DNA from 3 places in the Rhizorhabdus sp. GW822-FHT03C02 genome. Region 2 is predicted to be linked to each of the others. Evidence: predicted binding sites of a transcription regulator. Region 2 holds the regulator's gene; each other region holds the start of a gene.
The links. The regulator LexA, encoded in region 2, represses DNA repair genes until DNA is damaged. The targets are predictions, from matches to a motif close to GTTCCNCNCTTGTTCT.
Positions count from the first base shown of each region.

Region 1 (7,635 bases), on a different contig from region 2:
GAGCGGCCGCGAGTCGGTATGCTCGTCGGCGATGTCCTCGGGGAACTCGATATGGGTGGCGCCCGGCTTCTCTTCCTCGGCGAGGCGGTAGGCCTCGCGGACCTTGCTCGGGATATTGTCCGACGAGGCGAGCTGGTGGGTGAACTTGGTGATCGGCCGCATCATGTCGACGACGTCGAGGATCTGGAAGCGGCCCTGCTTCGAGCTCTTGATCGGCTTCTGGCCGGTGACCATCAGGATCGGCATGCCGCCGAGCTGGGCATAGGCCGCCGCGGTCACGAAATTGGTCGCGCCCGGCCCGAGCGTCGCCATGCAGACGCCGGTCCTGCCGGTGTGGCGGCCATAGGTCGCGGCCATGAAGCCGGCGCCCTGTTCGTGGCGCGTCAAGATCAGCTTGATCTTCGTCGACCGCGACAGACTGTCGAGCATGTCGAGATTTTCTTCGCCGGGCACGCCGAAGATATATTCGCAGCCTTCTTCTTCGAGACACTGGATGAAAAGATCGGATGCCTTCGTCGCCATAACATCTCCCCCAGGGCCGTGATGCGCCCCTGCGCGCGCCCGTCTGGTTGGGAGTGCTAAGTCATTTCTTTCGTGTCGAACAGGGGTTTTCGGAAGCGACTTTCAAAGGTCGAGCATCCAGTCCCAGCGCATGTCGCCGGCACCGTCCATCACCGTCACCCCGCGCGCGGCGAGATCGTCGCGCAGCCGGTCCGACGCGGCATAATCCTTGGCAGCGCGCACGGCCTGGCGCTCGGCGATCAGCGCCTCGACCTCGGCTTCGCCGATCGCCGCATCGGCGGGCCGGACCCTGAGGTCCGACCGTCCCGTTTCGAGAAGGTCGAGCCCGAGCGCCAGGTCCATCGAGGCGACCAGCCGCAGCGCCTCGGCCGGATCGAAGCCCTTGGCCGCGACCGCCTGTTCGAGCAGCGGCAGCGCCTGTGGGACCATAAGGTCGTTCGACAATGCCTCGTCGAAGCGCTCGAGCAGCGTCACCGCCGCCGCCGACAGCCCGTCCTCGATCACCGCACGCTGATAGGCGAAGGACGCGCCCTTGGTGGCGCCGCTTTCGGCGACGACGCGCAGCCAGTCCGGCTCGCCCGCCTTGGCGCGGATCTGGCCGACCGCGAGGGTCAGTCGCTGCAGCCGGGTGAGCGCCGCCGCCAGCGCCTCGGGCGAGAATTCGAGCTCGCCGCGATAATGCGCCGACAGGCACAGCATGCGGTAGGCGAGGGGGTGGACGCCCTTGTCGATCACGCTCGCCAGCGTCGCGAAGCCGCCCTTCGATTTCGACATCTTGCCGCCGCGATCGACCAGGAAATTATTGTGCATCCAGAAATTTGCACCCGATTGCTCGGTCGCGGTGAAAGCCTGGTTCTGGGCGATCTCGTTGCAATGGTGGATCTCGCGATGGTCGATCCCGCCGGTGTGGATGTCGAACTGCTCGCCGAGATATTTCATGCTCATCACCGAGCATTCGAGATGCCAGCCGGGCGCGCCAGGGCCCCAGGGCGACAGCCACTCCATCTGGCGCTGCTCGCCTTCGGCCGACCGCCGCCACAGCGCGAAATCGGCCGGGTTGCGCTTGCCCTCGACCTCGGCGATGCGGCCGATCGTCTCGTCGGGCTTGGCGCCGGCGAGCCGGCCATAATCGGGAACCTTCGACGTGTCGAAATAGAGCCCGCTGTCGAGTTGGTAGGACGCGCCATGCGCCTCGATCGCGCGGGCAAAGGCGATCATGTCCTGGATATGGTCGGTCGCGACGCTCCACACGGTCGGGGTGCGGATGTTGAGCGCCTTCAGATCGGCCTTGAACGCATCGGTATAGAAGGCCGCCACCTCCCAGATCGTCTTGGCCGCCTGCGCTGCGGCCTTCTCCATCTTGTCGTCGCCGTCGTCGGCGTCCGAGGTCAGATGGCCGACATCGGTGATGTTGATGACGTGATTGACCGGCCAGCCCTTCCAGTTGAGCGTCCGGCGCAGCGTGTCGGTGAAGACATAGGCGCGCAGATTGCCGAGATGGGCGAAATTATAGACGGTCGGCCCGCAGCTGTAGAGGCGCACCATCGTCGGATCGATCGGCGCGAAGGCGCGGGTCGACCGGCTGAGGCTGTCGAAGAACATCATTTCGGCGCCGGCGGGGGCAGGGATCGTCATTCAAGGCCTCATACGCGATCTCGAAGATGCTGACGCATCCTCGATCGATTTGCTTAAGCGCCGCACGGGCTGATACCCAATCTCGATGAGTCAAGCTCACCGGGATCGGGTATCAGATCAGACAGGTGCGCGCTCTACAGCATTTTTGCGCGTCGAAGGCCACCGACAAAGAAAAGGGCCGGCAAGGCGAACCCTGCCGACCCAGTCTGCTGCTTCGATGAAGATATTCAGCCCTTGGGGGCGGGCTTTTCCGGTGCCGGCTTGTCGGCCGATGCGGTCGCCTCGATGACCTGGTTGACCTGGGCCTGGCAGCCGGCCTTGATCAGCGACTGGGTCATGCCCTGGATGTCCTGGGTCTCGGGCTTGACGACGATGAACTTGACTGCGGTCGGGGCCTTGGCGCCGTCCCAGCTCAGTTTGTACTGGCTGCCGTCGGCGACCGCGACCGTCTTCGGCCAGGCGATGTTCGACTGGCCGGCCGAGAATTTGAGCGATCCGGTCGCGCCGTCGGCGACGCGGGTCACGGTGACGTCGGCGGCGGCATCGGCATTCTGGCGCCACACGGTGACGTTGGCGGCATCGACCACGCACATGTTCGAGCTGCGGCTGAGATCGACATACCAGACGCTGGGGTTCTTGCCGCTCTTGTCGGTGCCGCTGACCGAACGCACGGCACCGATACGGGCCCGGCGTTCGCCGCCGCCCGAGACCAACGCCGCCATCGTCGACGAGGTCGAGGCCGCCGCGACCTGAGTCGCGGTCGCGCTGAACGTGCCGGGGCCGCTCAGCGTGCGGGTGCCCTTGCCGTCGAGCAGGACGATCGTGTCGCCGGCCTTGAGCGTGATCTTGGCGTTGTCGGCGAGCGCCTTGCCCGCCGGATAGGCCTTGGCCGACGGACCGGCGGAGCGAACCACCAGCGGAGCGGCAATGGCACTGGCCGATAGGGTCAGAGCCAGGAACGTCGCAAACGAAGCCTGCGACAGGCGCTTATTTATCGAGTGCACTATACCCTCCGGGTCCAACTTCCTTGAGACGCTCTACCAGATTGGCGAGCGCCTTATCACCGCTATCCGTAGCGAGCAGGGATTCGAGTTCCCCCATCGCTGCAGGATCACCATCGTCGAAACGACGAAGCATGTCTGTGAGAGACGTCACATAAGCCATCGAAAGATGCGGCACCGGTTCGAAGACCGGCATCGGCGTCGATCGGCCGGAAACCGCGATGCGGCCCATGGGACGGAAATAGCCGAGCGTCGATTGTTCGACGACGGTGTCGCTGACCAGGGTCTTGGTCTTGAGATATTTGTTCGCGCCCTCGAGCCGCGAGGCGGTGTTCATCGAGTCGCCGAGCGCGGTGTACTGGATGCGACCCTCGCCGCCGAAATTGCCGACGATCGCCTCGCCCATATGGACGCCGACCCGGGTGACCCCGATCGGCGGCACGCCTTCGGGGGCGTCGAGGCGAAACTGTTCGCCGGCCTCGTACATCGCCACCGCGCATTTGACCGCGCGGTCGGCGTCGTCGGGCCGGCTGATCGGCGCGCCCCAGAAGGCGACGATCGCATCGCCGACGAACTTGTCGATCGTCCCGCCATATTCGAGCACGGTCTCGCTGAGCACGTCGAGATAGCGGTTGAGCAGGAAGGCGACCATTTCCGGCTCGATCTGGTGGCTGAGCTTGGTGAAGCCCTCCAGATCGCTGAACAGCGCGTAGATTTCGCGCTTCTCGCCGCCGAGCGAGAGCCGCTCGGGATTCTTCAGGATGTCGGCGGCGATATCGCGCGGCAGATATTTGCCGAGCGCGCCCTGCGCGAAGTTGCGCTGTTCCGATCCGATGCCGCGCGCCGCGGTGCCGACCGCCGAATAGGCGAACACCCAGCCGAGCAACCAGCCGAACACCGGCAGCCCCTGGGTATCGATCCCCTTGAACTGCAGGAAGAAGGGCACCGCGAACAGGATCGCCGCCTGGGCCAGCAGCACCAGCGACAGCCACCAGATCCGCAACTGGGCGACGCTGGTCAGCGCGCCCATCAGCACGATCGCGATCGCGATCAGCCACAGGCCCCAGCCCGGGATCTTGGGCAGCATGACATTGTCGAGCATCTGCGCGAGCAGATTGGCGTGGATCTCGAGCCCGATCGTGGTCTCGCCGACGATGCCGGTCTGCGGATTCTTGATCCGCGAGGCGGGGGTCGTGAATTGGTCGACGTCGGGGATGTTGCCGCCGATCAGGACATAGCGCCCTTCGATCTGCGGTTTCATCGCCTCGAGGATGTCGGGGTTGGCGATCAGCTCGACCGGCAGCTTGTCGAACACCGGGCGCTCGACATTGACCGGCATCCGGTAGCGGATCGATCCCTGATAGTCGCGGAACGCCGGATAGCCGTTGGTCAGCGAATTGGCCATCAGCGGCGGCAGGTCGCGCGGCTGGTCGGGCCAGCTGCGCATCACCCCGTCATTGTCGGCCTGAAGCCGGATACTGGTGAAATGGACGTTGCCGGGCACGGTCTGCTTCATGAAGTCGCGCAGGAAATTCTCCTGGTCGAGGGTCATGAAGTTCGGGTTGCTCTTGTTGGTCGCCAGACCCAGGAAGGTCGGCGTCTTCATCGTCCTGAACGCGTCGATCAGGATCTGGTCCTCGGGGGTCGGCTGGTCGATGAGAATATCGATGCCGATCGCCTTGGGGTGCATCTGGTCGAGCTGGAGCAGCGCCTTGGCCAGCATCGACCGGTCGAGCGGCGAGCGCCGGCCGGTCAGGCGCAACGTTTCCTCGTTGAAGGTCACCATCGTCAGCCGCGGGTCGGTCTCGACATGCGGGCTCGCGAGCAGCGAACGCACGTCGTAGAGCGCGCGCTCGGCGTCCTGCGCCAGCACGATGCCCCAGCTGTAGCGCGCGAAGGCGAGGCCCAGCACGAGGAAGATCGCGGTCGCGATCAGCCGCGTCGCGCCGATCTGCTTGATGGTCTTGCGCAGGCCCTTGGCGGCCGATCCGGACGCCTTGCGTGCCTTCGATGCCAAATCCGGTGCGCTGGCGGTCGTCGCCATGCAGAATCCCCGTCCCCAAAAGGCGACCCCGAGCCCGGTGCCGCCATGTTCCCCGAATCCATTCATACGCCTTCGTTTGTTAATGGGAAGTGATTGTTGCGCCCTTGCAATCAAAGAATGAAAGCGGATAAGTTCGCCTTCTGTTCTCTTTTGCGCATTGGCGGATCATGCCCCTCGAATTTGCCTTCATCGGACCGATTTTGCTGTTGTTTGGGCTGGTTATCGGCTGGGCACTGAAGGCGTGGGGCAGTGCGGCATTGACGAGGGAGCGCGACCAGCTTCGCCGGGACCTGCTCGCCGCCCAAGCGGAGATCCACCGCGCACGGGCGCAGGCCGATCAGATCGACCAGTTTCGGCGCGATCTCGACGCGGCGCGGACCGCGCTCGATGCGACTCGCGAATCGCTCGGCCGATCCGAGGTCGAGCGCTCGCGGCTGCAGGCCGATGCCGCCGCGCGGACCGAGGCGTTCGAAGCCCAGCTCGCGCAGCTACGCGAGGCGAAGGAGCAATTGTCGGCGCAATTCTCCGAGGTCGGCGCCCGGCTGCTCGACCAGGCGCAACGCCAGTTCCTCGAACGCGCCGACCAGCGTTTCTCGCAGGCGGGGGAAAAGAACGAGGCGCAGATCAAGGCGCTGCTCTCGCCGGTCGAGACCACGCTGAAACGCTATGAGGAAGGCCTGCTCAAGGTCGAGAAGGAGCGGGTCGACAGCTATGCCGGGCTGCGCGAGGCGGTCGACCAGGTCCGGGTCGGGCAGGGGCAGGTCCGCGACGAGGCGGCGAAGCTGGTCAACGCGCTGCGCGCCAGCCCCAAGGCGAGGGGCCGCTGGGGCGAACAGTCGCTGCGCAACGTGCTCGAACAGGCCGGGCTGTCGCCTTATGCCGATTTCACCACCGAGGTCTCGGTCGACACCGAGGACGGGCGGTTGCGCCCCGACGTGATCATCCGGCTACCCGGCGGCCGCAAGCTGGTGGTCGACGCCAAATGCTCGTTCAACGCCTATATGGACGCGAGCGAAGAGGTCGACGAGGCCGCCCGCACCACCCTGCTCAAGGCGCATGCCGCGGCGCTGCGGACCCATGCCGGCCAGCTCGGCCAGAAAAGCTATTGGGACCGGTTCGGCGACGCCGCCGACTATGTCGTCATGTATATCCCGGGCGAGCATTTCCTGTCGGCGGCGATGGAGCAGGATCCGCTGCTGTGGGATTGGGCGCATGATCGCCGGGTGCTGATCGCCAGCCCGATCAACCTCGTTGCGTTGGCGCGAACCGTCGCCAGCGTCTGGCGGCAGGAGCGGCTGGCCGAGGAAGCGCGCGAGATCGGCGCGCTCGGCAAGGAGATGTACGAGCGGTTGGCCGCGCTCGCCGGGCATATGCGCCGGGTCGGGTCGGGGCTGAACAGCGCGGTCGAGAATTACAACAAGTTCGTGTCGAGCTTCGAGAGCCGCGCGCTGGTGACCGGCCGCAAGTTCCGCGAGCTCAACATCGAGACCGGCAACAAGGATATCGAGGACGTCCCCGCCATCGAGGCGCTGGCCCGCGAGAGCGGTGCCGCCGATCTGGCGGCGCTCCCCGAGCAGCGATTGGTCAACGATGGCTGAGGCGGGAGAAACGGCGGGCGCGGTGCTGCTGCTGATCGACCTGCAGCGGGCGATCGATCATCCCGACTGGGGCATCCGCAACAATCCGCGGGCCGAAGCCCATGTCGCGGCGCTGCTCGACCATTGGCGGTCGCGGGGCTGGCCGGTCTGGCATGTCCGGCACGATTCGACCGACGCCTTGTCGCATTACCGCCCCGGACAGCCTGGCCATGACTTCCGCGAGGGGCAGGGCCCGCTGCCGGGCGAACCGGTGATCGCCAAGCGGGTCAACAGCGCGTTCGTCGGCACCGATCTCGAAGCACGCCTCAAGGCTCGGGGACATGACCGGCTCGTCGTCGCCGGCGTGATCACCAACAATTCGGTCGAGACCAGCGTGCGCCATGCCGGCAATCTCGGCTTCGCGGTGTGGCTCGCCGAGGACGCCTGTTTCACCTTCGCGCGCACCGACTGGTCGGGCGTCGAGCGCAGCGCCGGCGAGGTTCATGCGATGTCGCTGGCCAATCTCGACGGCGAATATTGCCGGGTCGTCGAGACCCGCGATCTGCTGATCGGCTGACCGCGGGCCGGCTTATATGCGATCTCGAAGATGCTGACGCATCCTCGATCGATAGGCTCAAGCGCCGCACGGGCTGATACCCGATCCCGATGAGCAAGCTCACCGGGATCGGTATTATTTCGTTTTGGGCACCGGACCATAATCCTGCGGATCATTGGCCACCACCGACAGCATCGCCGTCCAGGCCGCGACATTCTGGCGCAACTGCTCGGGATCGATCTTGTCGAGCGTGTCGTCGGCGGTGTGGTGGAGGTCGAAATAGCGGGTGCCGTCCTGGTT
Region 1 is NZ_JBXANN010000001.1:1,360,591-1,368,225, forward strand. It holds gene AC1RM6_RS06215 (acetolactate synthase large subunit) at 1-522, opposite strand, end outside; gene cysS (cysteine--tRNA ligase) at 625-2,157, opposite strand; gene AC1RM6_RS06225 (hypothetical protein) at 2,385-3,071, opposite strand; gene AC1RM6_RS06230 (CHASE2 domain-containing protein) at 3,145-5,202, opposite strand; gene AC1RM6_RS06235 (DNA recombination protein RmuC) at 5,370-6,800, shown strand; gene AC1RM6_RS06240 (cysteine hydrolase family protein) at 6,793-7,356, shown strand; gene AC1RM6_RS06245 (M28 family peptidase) at 7,471-7,635, opposite strand, start outside.
Region 1: the regulator LexA is predicted to act here: its motif matches at 5,334-5,349, upstream of AC1RM6_RS06235 (DNA recombination protein RmuC).

Region 2 (7,635 bases):
GCCGGCGCGCGATCTCGTCCGCCTGCGGCTCGCGCCCGACCCCGGTTCGGGCCTGCCGCCGCGGGTGCGGGTCAATGTCGATGCCAAGGAACTGCCCGCCGAGGTGCCGGTCGGATCGCGGATCGACCTGCGCGCACGGTTGTTGCCGCCGGCGCCGCCGATGGTGCCCGGCGGCTATGACTTCGCGCGAGCAGCCTGGTTCCAGGGGCTCGGCGCGACCGGCAAGGCGATCGGGAAACCGGTGCTGCATCCGGCAGCGGAAGCGGGCTTCTGGTCGTGGCTGTGGAACCTGCGGGTGCGGATTTCGGCCCATATTCGCGATTCGATCGCCGGCGAGGGCGAAGCCGGCATCGCCACCTCGTTCGTGACCGGCGATCAGGGCGGAATTCCCGAAGCCGACAACGAGGCATTGCGCCGGGCCGGGCTGGCACATCTCCTGTCGGTGTCGGGACTGCACGTCTCGGCGGTGGTCGGCGGGATGATGTTCGTCGCCCTGCGGCTGCTCGCGCTGTCGCCGCGGCTGGCGCTCCACGCACCGCTGGTGCTGATCTCGGCGGCGATCGGCGCGCTCGCCGGCGTCGCTTATACTTTGCTGGCGGGCGCAGAGGTGCCGACGATCCGCTCGTGCGTGGCCGCGCTGCTGGTGCTCGGCGGGATCGCGCTCGGGCGCGAGGCGATGACGCTGCGCCTCGTTGCCGCCGGTGCGCTGATCGTGCTGCTGTGCTGGCCCGAGGCTCTGGCCGGGCCGAGCTTCCAGCTGAGCTTCGCGGCGATCGCTTCGCTGGTCGCCTTCCACGAACATCCCCGCGTCGTCGCCTTCGGCGCACGGCGCGAGGAGGCCTGGCTGTGGCGGATGGGGCGGGCGGTGCTGCTGCTGCTCGCGACCGGGCTCGTCACCGAACTCGCCCTGAGCCCGATCGCGCTGTTCCACTTCCACAAACAGGGGCTCTATGGGGCAGCGGCGAACATCGTCGCGATCCCGCTGACCACCTTCGTGGTGATGCCGCTCGAGGCGTTCGCGTTGCTGCTCGATGCGGTCGGGCTCGGGGCGCCGGTCTGGTGGCTGACCGGCAAGACACTGTCGTTCCTGCTGTGGATCGCCCATGCGGTCGCCAGCGCGCCGGGCTCGGTCGCATCGCTGCCGTCGATGCCGTGGGGTGCGTTCGCGCTGATGGTGGCGGGCGGGCTGTGGATCGTGCTGTGGCGGACCAGGGTGCGGCGCCTGGGCATGATCCCGCTCGCGGCCGGGGCGGTGTGGAGCTGGCTGACGCCGGCGCCCGACCTGCTCGTCACCGGCGACGGCCGTCATGTCGCGATCCGGACTGGCGACGGCGGGATCGTGTTGCTGCGCGAGCGCGCCGGCGACTATGTGCGCGACGCGCTCGGCGAGGCGTCGGGGGTCGAAGGCGAAGCCCCGCCGATCGACGCGCTGTCGGGCGCGCAGTGCAACCGCGACCTGTGCATGAGCGAGATCGGGATCGATGGCCGCCGCTGGCGCATCCTCGCGACCCGTAGCCCCTATATGATCGACATCGGAAAAATGAACCTCGCCTGCCGGCAGGCGGATATCGCGATCAGCGACCGCCGTTTGCCGCGCAGCTGCAACCCGCGCTGGCTGAAGGCCGATCTGCCGTTGTTGCGGACCACCGGCGGGCTGGCGATCCGGCTGCCGTCAGCCGCGATCGAAACCGTCGCCGAGCATGTCGGGGATCATCCCTGGACGACCTTCAGGCGCCCCGAGCGGGAGCGGCCACGACCGAAGGCGCGGCATCTGCCGCTCGCCAATGTTCCCCTGCGGCCGCAGCCGCACGGTAAGCCTCAGTAGCGGCGCAGCAGTCCGGCGAGCTTGCCCTGGACCTGGACCATTTCGGGGGCGTAGCGCTGCGGGTCATAGGCGCGGTTGGCCGGGTCGAGGCGGATCATCGATCCCTCGCGGCGGAAATATTTGAGGGTCGCTTCGCTGTCGGCGATCAGCGCGACGACGATGTCGCCGTCACGCGCGGTCTCGGTGCGGCGGATCAGCGCATAATCGCCGTCGAGGATGCCGGCTTCGACCATCGAATCGCCCGACACCTCGAGCGCATAATGTTCGCCCGAGCCGAGCAACGCGGCGGGGACCGACAATGTGCTGTGCCCCTCCATCGCTTCGATCGGCATGCCGGCGGCGATCCGGCCGTGCAGCGGGATTTCGAGAACATTCTCGTTCGCGGCCTGCAACACCGGCGGCGCCGATTTGCGGGTCGGCGCGGGCGGCGTAGCCTTGGTGGCGGGGGCGGCGATCTCGGGCATCCGCACCACTTCGAGCGCACGGGCGCGGTTGGGCAGCCGGCGGATGAAATTGCGTTCCTCGAGCGCGCTGATCAGGCGGTGGACGCCCGACTTCGATTTGAGGTCGAGAGCCTCCTTCATCTCCTCGAACGAGGGCGAAACCCCGGTCTCGACGAGCCGGTTATTGATGAAGCAGAGCAATTCATGCTGCTTGCGTGTGAGCATCGCAGGCACCCCGTGGAGGAACGAATATGGAACATCTAGGCAACTTCCACGAAGCTGTCAACCAAGCGTAACGATCTCGACTATGTCGCCGCTGCGCGCCGCGGCGGCGCGGGCGGGGCGGACGATCAGCGCGTCGGCCAAGGCGAGCGCGAACAGCGCCCCGCTGTCCTGGCTGTGGACCGGAGTGACGATGCCGCCATGATGGCGCGCGCGCAGATAATCGGCGCGTTCGCCGACCGGCGGCAGGTCGACCGCGAGCCGCGCAGGGGTGGTTACAGGCAATGGCGATGCCGCGCCGAGCATGTGCGCGACCAGCGGCCGGAGGAACAGGGTCGCGGTGACGAAACTCGATACCGGATTGCCGGGAAGCCCGAGCACGACCGCCTTGCCGAGGGTGCCGACCATCAGCGGCTTGCCCGGCCGCATCGCGATCCGCCAGAAGTCGATCGCGGCGCCGGCCCGTTCGAGCGCGGGCCGCACGAGGTCATGATCGCCGACCGAGGCGCCGCCGCTGGTGACGATGATGTCGGCGTCGGCCGCGAGCGCGGTGAAGGCGGCGGCGATCGCGTCGAGATCGTCGCGGACGATGCCATGGTCGCGGACCTCGACCGGAAGGCCCGACAGCATCGCCTGGAGCATCGGCCCGTTCGAGGCGGGCAGCATCGCACCGCTGGTCGGCGCGCCGGGCGGCACCAGTTCGCTGCCGGTCGAGAGGATCGCGACGCGCGGGCGTCGGCAGACGTCGAGCGTGCCATGGCCGCCGGCGACGGCGAGGCCGATCGTCGCCGGGCGTATCGCGGTCCCGGCGGAAACAAGCACATCGCCTGCGGCGAAATCGCTGCCCGCGGTCCGCACGAACGTCCCGGCGGCGGGCGGCGCATCGCCCGAGACGGCCAGCCGCTCGCCCTCGCGTGCGGCATCCTCCTGGATCAGGATCGTGTCGGCGCCGACGGGGAGCGGGGCGCCGGTGAAGATGCGGAAGGCCTCGCCGGTACCGATCGCCGCGCCGGGTGCGGACCCTGCGGCGCTTTCGCCGGCCATGGTCCAGGGGCCGGGCAGGTCGGCGAAGCGGATCGCATAGCCGTCCATCGCCGACAGGTCGGTGGCGGGCTGGGTGCGGCGGGCGCGGATATCGGCGGTGGCGTAGCGGCCGATCGCGTCGACGACGGCCACGGTCTCGACCGGCAGGGCCGATGCCAGCGCGAGCATCCGGGCCTGCGCGTCGGCGACCGGCAGCAGGCTCATCCGGCCTTCCAGTCGCCCGAGCGGCCGCCGGTCTTGGCAAGCAGACGGACGCCCTCGATCCGCATGCCGCGATCGAGCGCCTTGGCCATGTCGTAGATGGTGAGCAGCGCGACCGAGACCGCGGTCAGCGCCTCCATCTCGATCCCGGTCGTATAGGTGGTGGCGACGGTCGCGGTGGCGCGGATGCCGTCGGCCTCGATCGCCAGGTCCACGGTGACCCCGGCGATCGGCAGCGGGTGGCACAAGGGGATCAGGTCGGCGGTCTTCTTCGCCGCCATGATCCCGGCGATCCGCGCGACCGCGAGAACATCGCCCTTCTTGACCGATCCGGCGCGGATCGCGGCGAGCGCGGTCTCGGCGATCAGGATCCGGCCTTCGGCGACCGCCTCGCGCTTGGTCTCGGCCTTGGCCGAGACGTCGACCATGCGGGCGGCGCCCTCGTCGTCGATATGGGTGAGCTTACCGTCAGCCATGATGACTCAGACGCCGACGAGCAGCTTGCGGGTGGCGGCGGCGACATCGTCGGCGCGCATCAGCGTCTCGCCGACCAGGAAGCAGCGCACGCCATGCGCCGCCATCGCGTCGAGATCGGCCTTCGATCCGAGGCCGCTCTCGGCGACGAAGGTGCAGCCGGCGGGCGCCTTGCCGACGAGATCGTAGGTGCGCGCGAAGTCGACCGAGAAGTCGCGCAGATCGCGGTTGTTGACCCCGATCAGCCGCGACTTGAGCGCGAGCGCGCGGTCGAACTCGGCCTCGTCATGGACCTCGACCAGCGCGTCCATGCCATGTTCGATCGCCGCGGCCTCGATCTCGGCCATTTCGCCATCGTCGAGCGCCGCGACGATGATCAGGATCGCATCGGCACCGAGCGCGCGCGCCTCGGTCACCTGCCAGGGGTCGATCATGAAATCCTTGCGCAGGCACGGCAGCGTACAGGCGGCACGCGCGGCGACCAGATAATCGTCATGACCCTGGAAATAGGGCATGTCGGTCAACACCGACAGGCAGGCGGCGCCGGCCTCCTCATAGGCGCGGGCATGCGCGGGCGGATCGAAGTCGGCGCGGATCAGCCCTTTCGAAGGAGACGCCTTCTTGATCTCGGCGATCAGGCCGTAGCCCGAGGCCGCCTTGCGATCGAGCGCGGCGCGAAAGCCGCGCGGGGCCGACTGGGCGGCGGCCTGCGCGGTCAGATCGGCGAACGACACCGCGGTCTTGCGCTGCGCGACATGGATGCGCTTGGCATCGCAGATTTCTGTGAGCTTGTTGGCCATCGCGGCGGTCCATAGCCTGTCATATGGCGTCGTGGAAGATGATGCCCATCATGTGCCGCCGGCCCGACCGCAGCGTGCTGACGCCATGGCGCATCGCGACCCGATAGTCGCCGCGCCCGCCGCGACGTGGACGGATATTGACCGCGAAGATCACCGCGTCGCCGCGATCGAGCGGCACGACCTCGACCCGCGACTGCATCCGTGGCCGCTGTTCGGTGAGCACGAACTCGCCGCCGGTGAAATCCTCCCCCGGCCGCGACAGCAGGATCGCCGCCTGGAGCGGGAAGACATGCTCGCCATAGAGATCCTGATGGAGGCAATTATGGTCGCCGGGGCGGTAGCGCAGCAGCAGCGGGGTCGGGCGCCGCTGCCCCGCGGCGTGGCAGCGGTCGAGAAAGGCGGCGTGGTCGTCGGGAAAGCGAACCGGCAGCCCCATCCGGTCGTGCCAGCGATTGGCGATGGCCGCGAGCGGGGGATAAAGACGGTCGCGCAGTTCGGCGACCAGCGGCGGCAGCGGATAGGCGAAATAGCGATATTCGCCCTGGCCGAAGCCGTGCCGGGCCATGACCACCCGGCTGCGAAAGCCATATTCGTCGTCATACAGGCCGGCGATCGCGTCGGTTTCGGCCGGAGCCAGCAGGCCCGGCACGACCGTCCAGCCGCGATCGTCGAGCGCGTGGGCGGCATGCTGCCAGTCGATCGCGGCGAGGCGGGATGCGAGGATGTCGGTCATGGGGGGCGACTAGGCGGCGGGCCTGTCCTGCGCTTCCCGTCTCTTGCGCTGGAATCGACGAAGCGTGGCGCCGGTTCAGCCTCGCGACAGCAACCGCGCGTCAGTCAGGCCGGCATGCGCTTGCTCCTTGCCGCCCTGCTCCTGATCCTTCCCGCGACGGCGCAGGCCGAGGAGGATGCCGAGCACCGCGCCGATCGCCTGCGCACGATCGAACTCAACCGCCGCGCGGCGGCGGCCGTGGCGCGGCGCGATCGCGGCAATGCCGATGTCCGTTCGTCGAATGGCGAGGCGATGCGGCGCTACCAGCGCCAGCTCGAACAATGGCGCCGCCAGGTCGCGGCCTGCCGCGCCGGCGACTATTCGGCCTGCGATTGACCGCGCCGCTTGCCGATTCAGCTTGAGGTATAAGGGGTTTTCCTGAATCGTTTCGCCGGCACGATCCGTCCTGTTTGAACGATCCGCCGATCGGCACAAGATCGATCGGCGTGCGGGACAGGGGAGGAACAATGCGGATCGATCCCAGCTATCGGCTGCCGCAGGAGGTGACCGGGGTGCTGCGCAGCGCGCATGCGCAGAAGCGTGGTGCGTTGAGCGATCTGCTGCTCCATTTTCGGGGATTGAACGACACCCAGCGCAAGCGCAGCGTGATCATGCTCGACCGCAAGATTCCGGTGCCGGTCGAATTCGACCAGAGCCTGCCGCGCGAACGGATGAACCTGTTCGACGGCGAGGCCAATCTGCTGCTGCCCTATCTCGACGAGAAGCCCTGAATCGGGAAGGCTTCGATCAGAAGGCGATCCAGCGGGCGAGCAGCGCCTTGGCGGCGGCGCTGTCGATCGCCTCGCGGGCGATCGCCGCGGCTTCGCTCCAGTCGGTCGCCTTGCCCGCGACGATCAGCGCGGCGGCGGCGTTGAGCAGCACCGCGTCGCGATAGCCGCTGGCCTCGCCGTCGAGCAGCCTGGACAGCGCGGCCGCGTTATAGGCCGCATCGCCGCCGCGGATCGCGTCGAGCGGATGGCGCGAGAGGCCGGCCATGCCGGGTTCGAACCGTTCGGGGCCGAAGCCGCATTCGCCGAGCCGGAAGATGCTGCTCGCACCCGCGATCGACAGTTCGTCGAGCGGTTCGTCGCCGGCGACCATCATCGCCGAGGTAACACCGATCTTTTCGAGCGCGCCCGAATAGACGGGGATGAAATCGGGCCGGGCGACCCCGATGAGCTGGCGGGTGACGCCGGCCGGGTTGGCGATCGGGCCGAGCAGGTTGAAGATCGTCCGGCGGCCGATGCGCTTGCGGATGGCGCCGAGCGGCTTGAGCGCGGGATGATGCTTCTGCGCGAACAGGAAGCACAGCCCGATCGCGGCGAGCGACGCCTCGGCGCGATCGGAAGCGCGGTCGAGATCGAGCCCGAGCGCCTCGAGCGTATCGGCAGCGCCGGCCGACGACGAGGCTGCGCGGTTGCCATGCTTGGCGACCGGCACACCGGTGGCCGCGACCACGATCGCGACCGCGGTCGACACGTTGAGGCTGTGGGCGCCGTCGCCGCCGGTCCCGCACACGTCGATCGCGCCCTCGGGCGCGGCGATCGGGATCATCCGCGCGCGCATCGCCCGCGCCGCGCCGGCGATCTCGCTCGACGTTTCGTCGCGCTCGGCCATCGTGGTCAGGAAGCCGGCTACCGCCTCGTCGCCATGGCGGCCGTCGAGGATCTCGGCGAAGGTCTCTTCGGCCTGCTGCTGGCTCAGCGGGATGATCGGATCGGGAAGCGAAGCCAAGGTCAGGCGCGCTCCGTCACCCTGATCCCCGCGGCGCGCATGAAATTGGCGAGCATCGCATGGCCATGTTCGGTGGCGATGCTTTCGGGGTGGAACTGGACGCCGTGGATCGGCAGCGTA
Region 2 is NZ_JBXANN010000006.1:209,546-217,180, forward strand. It holds gene AC1RM6_RS16980 (ComEC/Rec2 family competence protein) at 1-1,825, shown strand, start outside; gene lexA (transcriptional repressor LexA) at 1,819-2,493, opposite strand; gene AC1RM6_RS16990 (molybdopterin molybdotransferase MoeA) at 2,551-3,738, opposite strand; gene moaC (cyclic pyranopterin monophosphate synthase MoaC) at 3,735-4,211, opposite strand; gene trpC (indole-3-glycerol phosphate synthase TrpC) at 4,218-5,009, opposite strand; gene AC1RM6_RS17005 (2OG-Fe(II) oxygenase) at 5,029-5,742, opposite strand; gene AC1RM6_RS17010 (hypothetical protein) at 5,857-6,117, shown strand; gene AC1RM6_RS17015 (hypothetical protein) at 6,249-6,512, shown strand; gene trpD (anthranilate phosphoribosyltransferase) at 6,529-7,521, opposite strand; gene AC1RM6_RS17025 (anthranilate synthase component II) at 7,518-7,635, opposite strand, start outside.

Region 3 (7,635 bases), on a different contig from region 2:
CCTGCTCATAGGGATATTGATAGCTGATCTCGCCGAGGTCGAAGCGGCAGTCGCCGGCGATGTCGGCGCTGGCCTCGATCGCGTCGGGAAAGGCGGCGAAGCGCCGCTCCATCTCGGCCGGGGGCTGGAGCGCGCGGTCGGGAAAGCGCTCGCGGCGAAAGCCGAGCGCGTCGATCGTGCTGCGTTCGCGGATCGCGGTCACCACGTCCTGCAGCGGGCGCTGCTCGGGGGCGTGGTAGAGGATATCGCCAGTCGCGACCCGGCGGATGCCGGCGGCGCGGCCGAGCGCGTCGAGCGCGTGCAGTCGCGCGGCGTCGCCGGGGCGGCGGCGCAGCGTCAGCGCGAGATGGCCGCGATCGCCGAACAGGTCGCGCAGCTCCACGGTCCAGGTCGCGGTGCGCGGATCGGGGGTGTCGGGGAGCAGGATCGCGACGAGCCCGTCGGCCCAGTCGGCGACATCGCTCCAGTCGAGCATACAGAGGCCCTTGCCGCCGCGCGCCTTGCCGATCGACAGCAGCCGGGTCAGCCGCGACCAGGCCGGCCGGTCGGTCGGGTAGAGCAGCAGCGCGCGGCCGTCGGTCAGATCGACCCGGGCGCCGGCGATCATCCGCACCCCGCTCTGCTTCTGCGCGTCCCAGCCGCGCACCACCCCGGCGACGCTGCCGCGGTCGGCGAGGCCGAGCGCGCGGTGGCCCTGCGCCTGGGCAGCGGCGAACAGCTCCTCGGGCGACGAGGCGCCGCGCAGGAACGAGAAATGGCTGGTCAGCTGCAGCTCGACATAGCGCGCCATCAGCCGAAGAAGCCGTGGAGATGCCAGCTGAGGTCGCCGGTCGCACCGGCGATGCCGTCGCCGCGGCGAAACAGCCAGAAGCGGGCGCCCTCCTCGGTCTCGACCCGGAAATAGTCGCGCACCGCCCACATCTCGCGGTCGCTGCGCCACCATTCGCCATGGATCCGCTCGGGCCCGTCGCCGGCGACGACCCGGTAGCCGGTGCCGCGCCAGCGGAAGCGCCGCGGTGGATGGTCGGGCAGCAGCGCGAGCACGTCGCTGAGCGGTTCGGGCCGGGCGAGCAGCCGCACCGGCCGCGGCCAACCGGGCCAGCCCGGCGGGCTGGCGAGCGGTTCGAGGCGACGGACCGCGCGCTCGGGGACGTCGCTCTCGGCCGATCCGATCCGGAACAGTGCCGCCGGCCCGACCCGGCCGCCGAGCTGGTCGACGAGCGGCGCGAGGTCGGGGGCGGCGTGGTCGCCGGCCAGTGCGGTGCTGGCGATGGCTTCCGCGGCGAGCGGTTCGACCCGGGTCGCGGCCAGCCGCATCGCCTCGATGCCGAGGCCGGGGTCGATCCGCTCGACCCGCATCGCGAGCATCCGCTTGAGGTGGCGCGGATCACGGGTGGCGCGCGCGGTGCCGATCGCGATCCGTGGCTCGGTGCCGTCGACCACGAGGCAGGTCAGTATCGCGTTGCGCAGCCCGAGGCCGCGGGCGAGCAGCTGTTCGACCAGATCGTCGACGAGATCGCCGATCACCTGGAGGATCGCCTCGGCGGTGCCGATCGGCTCAAGCAGCCGCCGCTCGGCCATCGGCGCCTCGAACGGCACCGCGGCGACGATCGGCTCGGGGATCAGGCCGCGCGCCTGGTCGAGGCGGCGGACGGTGTCGAGGCCCAGCCGGCGGGCGAGCGGCCCGCGCGGCATCGGATAGAGATCGGCGATGCGTTCGAGCCCGAAGCGCGCGGCGGCGGTCAGCGCGTCGGGCGCGAGCCGCAGCGCCGCGAGCGGCAGCGGCCCGATCGCCTCGGTCTCGCGCCCCGGCGGCAGCAGCGTGATCGCGTTGCTGCTGTAACGCGCGAGCGCATGCGCCGCGCCCGGCGTGCCGGCGATCGCGATCGTCGCGGTGAAACCGAGCCGGCGCAGGAAGGCGAGCAGCCGGCGGGCGAAGCGTTCCTCGCCGCCGAACAAATGGGTGGTGCCGGCGAGATCGAGCCACAGCCCGTCGGGCGGGCAGGCACTGGCGACCGGTGTCCAGCGCGTGACCGCGTGGAGCGCGAGCCGCTCGAGCCAGGCGTCGTCGGCTTGGCGGTCGGCGTCGGCGACATCGAGCTCGGCGACGAGCGCCCGGGCGTAAGCGGCGGCCATGCCGGGATGCAGCCCGAGGGCGAGCGCTTGCGGGCAGGCGGCGGTGACGGTCTCGCGCTGGCCGCTGCGGTCGATCAGGATCGTCGGCTGCCGACCGGCCGGCGACCAGCGGGGAAGGGCGATCGCCGGCGTCGTTCCGGGCGCACCGTCGTCGGAACGCATCGCCCGGAACGGATGATCGGCGGACTCGCTGCGCCGGCCGAGTTCGCGCATCGTCGGGCGCTGGTGGACGGCGAGGTCGGCCAGGTTGCCGGCGCGGCCCTGGTCGCGATCCGGTGCAGGGTCAGGCGTGTGCCCGGGCGCGAGACCGGCGTCGCGCGCCCAGCGCGCGCCGGGGCGCCAGCCGCCGCCACGCGGCACCGAGCAGGCACCGGGATCGTCGTCGATCGGTGGCAGCGGACGCGCCGAGGGCAGTTCCCGCGCGGGCTCAGGCGGCGCGGCTGGACGCGGTGACCCGCGCAGCCGCTCGATCGGCAGCTGCGGCAGGAAGAGCGAGGCGACCCGTGGCATCACATGCCTCCGCTTCGAGGGAAAAAGGGTTGCCGCCGCGCTGGCGGACCAGCTCGATCCGCCAGCGGGCGCGGCCGACACCGGCATGGGGGAGCGGCGCCGACGGCAGGCAGCCGATCCGCCAGCGGGTCATCGCCGCCGAGGGCTCGGCGAGCGGACAGCGCTCGCGGGTGCGGTGGCGGCGGTAGAGCAGCACCGGGGTGCGGCCGTCCGAGGCGGCAAGCTGGAGCCGCCGCGTGGCGGTGCGGTCGGCCAGCCGTATCTCAGCGACGATGCAGGCGAGCGACCCGTCGCGCAAGCCGTCCTCGGCGAGTGCGAGTATCTCGGCATCCTTGCCGCCTTGGCCGTAGAGCAGCCGGTCCGGTGGCAGGCCGACCTGTTCGAGGCCGGGGGCGTAAAGGTCGAAACGGCCGAGCGTCCACAGCACCGTTGCCACGCCGCGCGCGGCGAAACGGGCGGCAATCCCGGCGGCGAACAGGGTCGCTGCGGCGTCGTCGGCGAGCCCGGTCGAGGCGGCCGCGATCTCATGGAGCCCGGCCCCGTCCAGCCCGCCATCAGCAAGCCGGTCATCGATCGCCGCAAGTCCGAACGCGAGTGCCGCCGCCGCCGGTCTGCGGGTAATCGCGAGTTCGGCACGGAGCGCGGCGATCTGCTCGGCACGTGGCCGGTCGGTAGAGGGGATCGGGATAAGCATGGCTGGTCAACGACTCAATTGTTCCCTTTATGTTCCGTCCGCGTGGTCGGTTCGTCAAGCTACGGTTAGAGCGCCGGGCCTGCCCGTCTGCGCGCGGCGGGGTTGCCCGTCGACTTATCAACAGATTTCGCACGCGCCGTGCCCTTTGGCGCGTTGTGGCGGTGGGCTCGGGGTGCGATGATCGTCCTGGCGAGGCGTTTTTACCGGATCGCGGGCATCGGGCGCGCGGGTGCCTCCTCGCCGAAAACGGGGAGGCGATGATGAGCGGCGTACATGTTCGGATGGCCGGCCAACTGCGGCATGTCGAGCGCGGCACGCTGCTCGAGGATGGCGACGGCACGCTCTGGCGGCTCATTTCCGGCGCCGACGTGGTCACCCCGCCTGATGGCCATGTCATCGTCGAGGGCCGCACGCTCGACGGCAACCAGATCGAAGCGCTGTGGATCGGCGCTGTCGCGGGCGTGTCGCCGGACCAGCCCGCGGCCTGAGCCGGTCGCCGCAAGCGCGCCTGTCCGCGGCCGATCGGCGCGCGGGATGCCAACTCTCCTGATCAGTAGCTGGTCGGTCGCCTGGTTATAGGGCAAGCGTTGGCTGCGCCGGCCCGTCGGCGGGCGCGGGATAGACGCGGGTCGCAGGCAGGCTTCCCTTCGGCAGATAGGTGAGGACTTCGGCGGCCGGCACCGCCGGATCGAGCCAGTCGGCCCAGCGCTCGCGCGGCAGCGGGATGATCTGGCGATGATGATAGGGGGCAACGTCCTCGCCGGCGTCGATCGTCAGCATGGTGAAGGCCTCGCCGACCTCGGGATGTGCGCGCCAGATGCCGGCGATGCAGAACCAGCGATGGTCGGTCATCGCGAACAGCCATTTGTCGAGGCGCTTCTGCTTGGGTATCTCGGCATCGGTGAATTCGTAGAAGCCGTCGGCGAGGATGAGGCAACGCCCCGATGTGAACTCGCGATTCTCGGAGCGGAAATTATAGACCGGCTTGCGGTTCGGCCCGGGCCAGCTCCATCGCCGGTTGACCAGTTCGCCGACGCCGCGTTCTCCTTCGACGCCGCGGACGATGGGGGCGATGTCGGTCATCTTGATGTCCTCGCGCGCTTCGACGTTGGGCGCGCCCTCGGGCATCTTGATCCTGATCTTCAGATCCTCGAAATCCTCGGCGATCGACGCAATGTCGACGAGCAGCCGGTAGTCGTTGCACATTGTCTTCCTCGTCCCCGGCGCTTGTCCGGTGCAATCGTTCCCGCTATGTTCCGGCCATGGGCCCGAAACCGAATCCCTTCGACTCCGATGCCGCGCCGGGCGCGACCCGTCCCATCATCCGGCGCGACCCAGACAATGCGCAAGAGATTGAAATGGTCGAGGCGACCTGGGGATCCGATCCGCGCTTCGCCGCCGGTGCCTCCTATCGTTTCCTCCGATCCGACCGCGGCGATTTCCGTAGCCATCGCTGCCTGGTGCCGGCTTCCGAATTCCACATGCGCGCCGAGGGCAAGAACTACCGGGTGACGCTCGACGACGGCAATTTCTTCTATCTCGCTGCGATCTGGGAGCCGGCGATGGCCGCCTGGCCGCTGTCGTTCCGGATCATCACCGTAGATGCCAATCATGACGTGGGGCCGTATCAGCCGCGGCATGGCGCGATCATCCTGCGGCGGCAGGTGATGCAATGGCTCGATTCCACCCTCCCCGAGAGCGAATTGCTGGCGACGCCGCCCTTCAACACCTTCCGGGTCGAGGAGATCGGCAGGAAGCCCGAGCAGATCGGCCTTCCGCTCTGACCAGAATGCGCGGGCGCCTGCGAAGGCGGGGTGAGGTGGGATTGCCGCTTGGGGGCGACCGCTGCGGTCCGGCGATCGAGTCGCGTCAGACGCCGAGCGGTGGGCCGGCGACCAGCTTGCGCCGATCGTCGTTCAATTGCCGTTCGACATCCTGCAGGATGCGGTCGAGCTGGCCGGCGCGTTTGTCGTCGCTGGCGCGCACGGCTTCGGTGACCGCGACAAGCAGGATGTCGATTGCCATGGTGCCATGCGCGGCAATCATCTGGGCGGCTGTCTCGATCATGGGATGAACAGCTCCGATAGGTCGCGATGGCCTACGCCCGCGCGCCATCCGCACAAGTCCGGTAGTCGACGTAGCTGGTCGGGCTTTCGACAGTCGGCGCGAGATCAGGGGCGAGCCGAGCGAACTGCGCCATTCGAACCCGCACCGGCCGTCAGCGCCGCGCGGCCGCGGCGATCGCGGACAGCCCCAAACGCGGCGACAAAGACTGCGGCGCGGAACGGCGGCCAGCTCGCGCTCTGTGCGCTTTTCCGACATGGGCGCCCGACGAACCTTCACTGACCGTTGTGCCCGTGCCCATGGGGCCGCGTGGCCGCTCGCCCTGCGCTGATGGTCGCGTCTGAACCTCCGCGCCCGCGTGGCGAGCATCGGATTGCCTTCGACCGACCGGCTTCGCGGGCGCGGCACCCGCCCTAGCAGAGCCGGCGAGCCACGGCGCGCCGCCGCCGACCTGATTGCCGGCAATGGGCCGGGCGGCGCGAGGCGGTCGCCCGCCAAAGAGAGGATGTGCGGCGGATGGGCGATGCCGTGCCAGTCGCCTGGTTGACGGACATGCTCGGCCTGATCGGCGCGGTGATCGGGTAGGGGATCGGTCCGGGGCGGCGATCGCGCTTTTGGCCGAGCCGATCGCTGCCGCCGCTGATCGCTCGCGTTCCGATGAATCCGGTCAGGCCGGCAACCCGACTCGGTGGTGCGGCGTTTTTCGGGACGCGCGTCATATGGGAGTAGGAGCGATGATCCGCGTCAGCCACGAGCCCGGGCGTCGACGACTGGTGGTCCGGATATCGGCCTTTCTGTCGCCCGAGGATGTCGCCAGCTTTGCGGCGCAGGAGCAGGCCGCGGTCGCGGCGCTCGGGTGGCAGTCGGGGCAATATGACCTGCTCGTCGATGCCGGGTCAGCGGCGATCCAGAGCCAGGCGGTGGTCGCCTGCTTTCGTGAACTGATCGAGGGGGCCCGAATCAAGGCGCGGCGGATCGCCATTGCCGGGCTCGGATCGCTGGCTCGGCTGCAGGCGCAGCGCATCGTCGAGGGGCGCGACGAGGCACGTCTCTTCGCGAGCCGGAGCGAAGCCGAGGCATGGCTGTCGGCCGATTGACGTCTCGGGCGCGACGATGCGATCGATACGGTGCCGATGATAGCCGCACCTCTCACGATTCATGCCGATGTCCGATCGAACAGCGTCCGCTGGCGCCGTGCCCCGGTGGCGCGTGGAACGGTGGTCGGGCGGCGGCGTTGTCGCGCATCGAAATGATCGCGATCGCCGCTGGCGGTCGCCCGACCCCGGGGGACCATGCGATGGTGGTGACGATGGCGATGCTGTCACGGCCGGAGCGATCGGCGCCCGGGACGGGCGGCCCGATCGGCGGATGCCGCAAGCGCCCCGCCGTCGACCGTCCTCCCCGACCCGCCATGACGGCGGACGCCGCGATGCCGGGCCATTGCGCGTGGTTGCGCGTTGGCGCTAGGAATCGTGCGTGACGACCACCGCTGAAGATTGGCTGTACCGTGGCGGCGAGGCTGGGCGCCTCATCGCCGAACGCGACTGGTCGCGATCCTCGCTCGGTCCGATCGAGACCTGGCCCCAGAGCCTCAAGACCGCGCTGGGCCTGCTGCTGCTGTCGCCGGTGCCGATCGTGATGCTGTGGGGCGAAGACGGCATCATGCTCTATAACGATGCCTATTCGGTGTTCGCGGGCGGCCGGCATCCCGAACTGCTCGGATCGCGGGTGCTCGAGGGCTGGCCCGAGGTCGCCGACTTTAACGATCATGTGATGAAGGTCGGGCTGGCGGGCGGTACCCTCGCCTATCGCGACCAGGAGCTTACCCTCTACCGCCATGGTGCGGCCGAGCAGGTGTGGATGAACCTCGATTATTCGCCGGTGCTCGACGAAAGCGGCGCGCCCGCGGGCGTGATCGCGGTGGTCATCGAGACGAGCGAGCGGGTCAAGGCCGACCGCCGCCTCGCCACCGAGCGCGAGAGGCTGCTCCAGGCGTTCGAACAGGCCCCCGGCTTCATCATCGTCATGCGCGGGCCGACCCACGAGGTCGAGTTCGTCAACGCGGCGCATCGCCGGGTGTTCACCAGCGCCACATGGGCGGGCAGGACCATCCGCGATGCCTTTCCCGACGTCGCCGACCAGGGCTTTTTCGAGATGCTCGACCGGGTCTACGCGACCGGCGAGCGGGTCGAGGCCTTTGCCCAGCCGGTGCGCTTCCGGCAGCCCAACGG
Region 3 is NZ_JBXANN010000002.1:527,125-534,759, forward strand. It holds gene AC1RM6_RS09595 (error-prone DNA polymerase) at 1-790, opposite strand, end outside; gene AC1RM6_RS09600 (DUF6504 family protein) at 790-2,646, opposite strand; gene AC1RM6_RS09605 (ImuA family protein) at 2,564-3,340, opposite strand; gene AC1RM6_RS09610 (DUF5818 domain-containing protein) at 3,601-3,828, shown strand; gene AC1RM6_RS09615 (SOS response-associated peptidase family protein) at 3,914-4,546, opposite strand; gene AC1RM6_RS09620 (SOS response-associated peptidase family protein) at 4,603-5,124, shown strand; gene AC1RM6_RS09625 (hypothetical protein) at 5,210-5,407, opposite strand; gene AC1RM6_RS09630 (hypothetical protein) at 6,139-6,501, shown strand; gene AC1RM6_RS09635 (ATP-binding protein) at 6,881-7,635, shown strand, end outside.
Region 3: the regulator LexA is predicted to act here: its motif matches at 3,361-3,376, upstream of AC1RM6_RS09605 (ImuA family protein).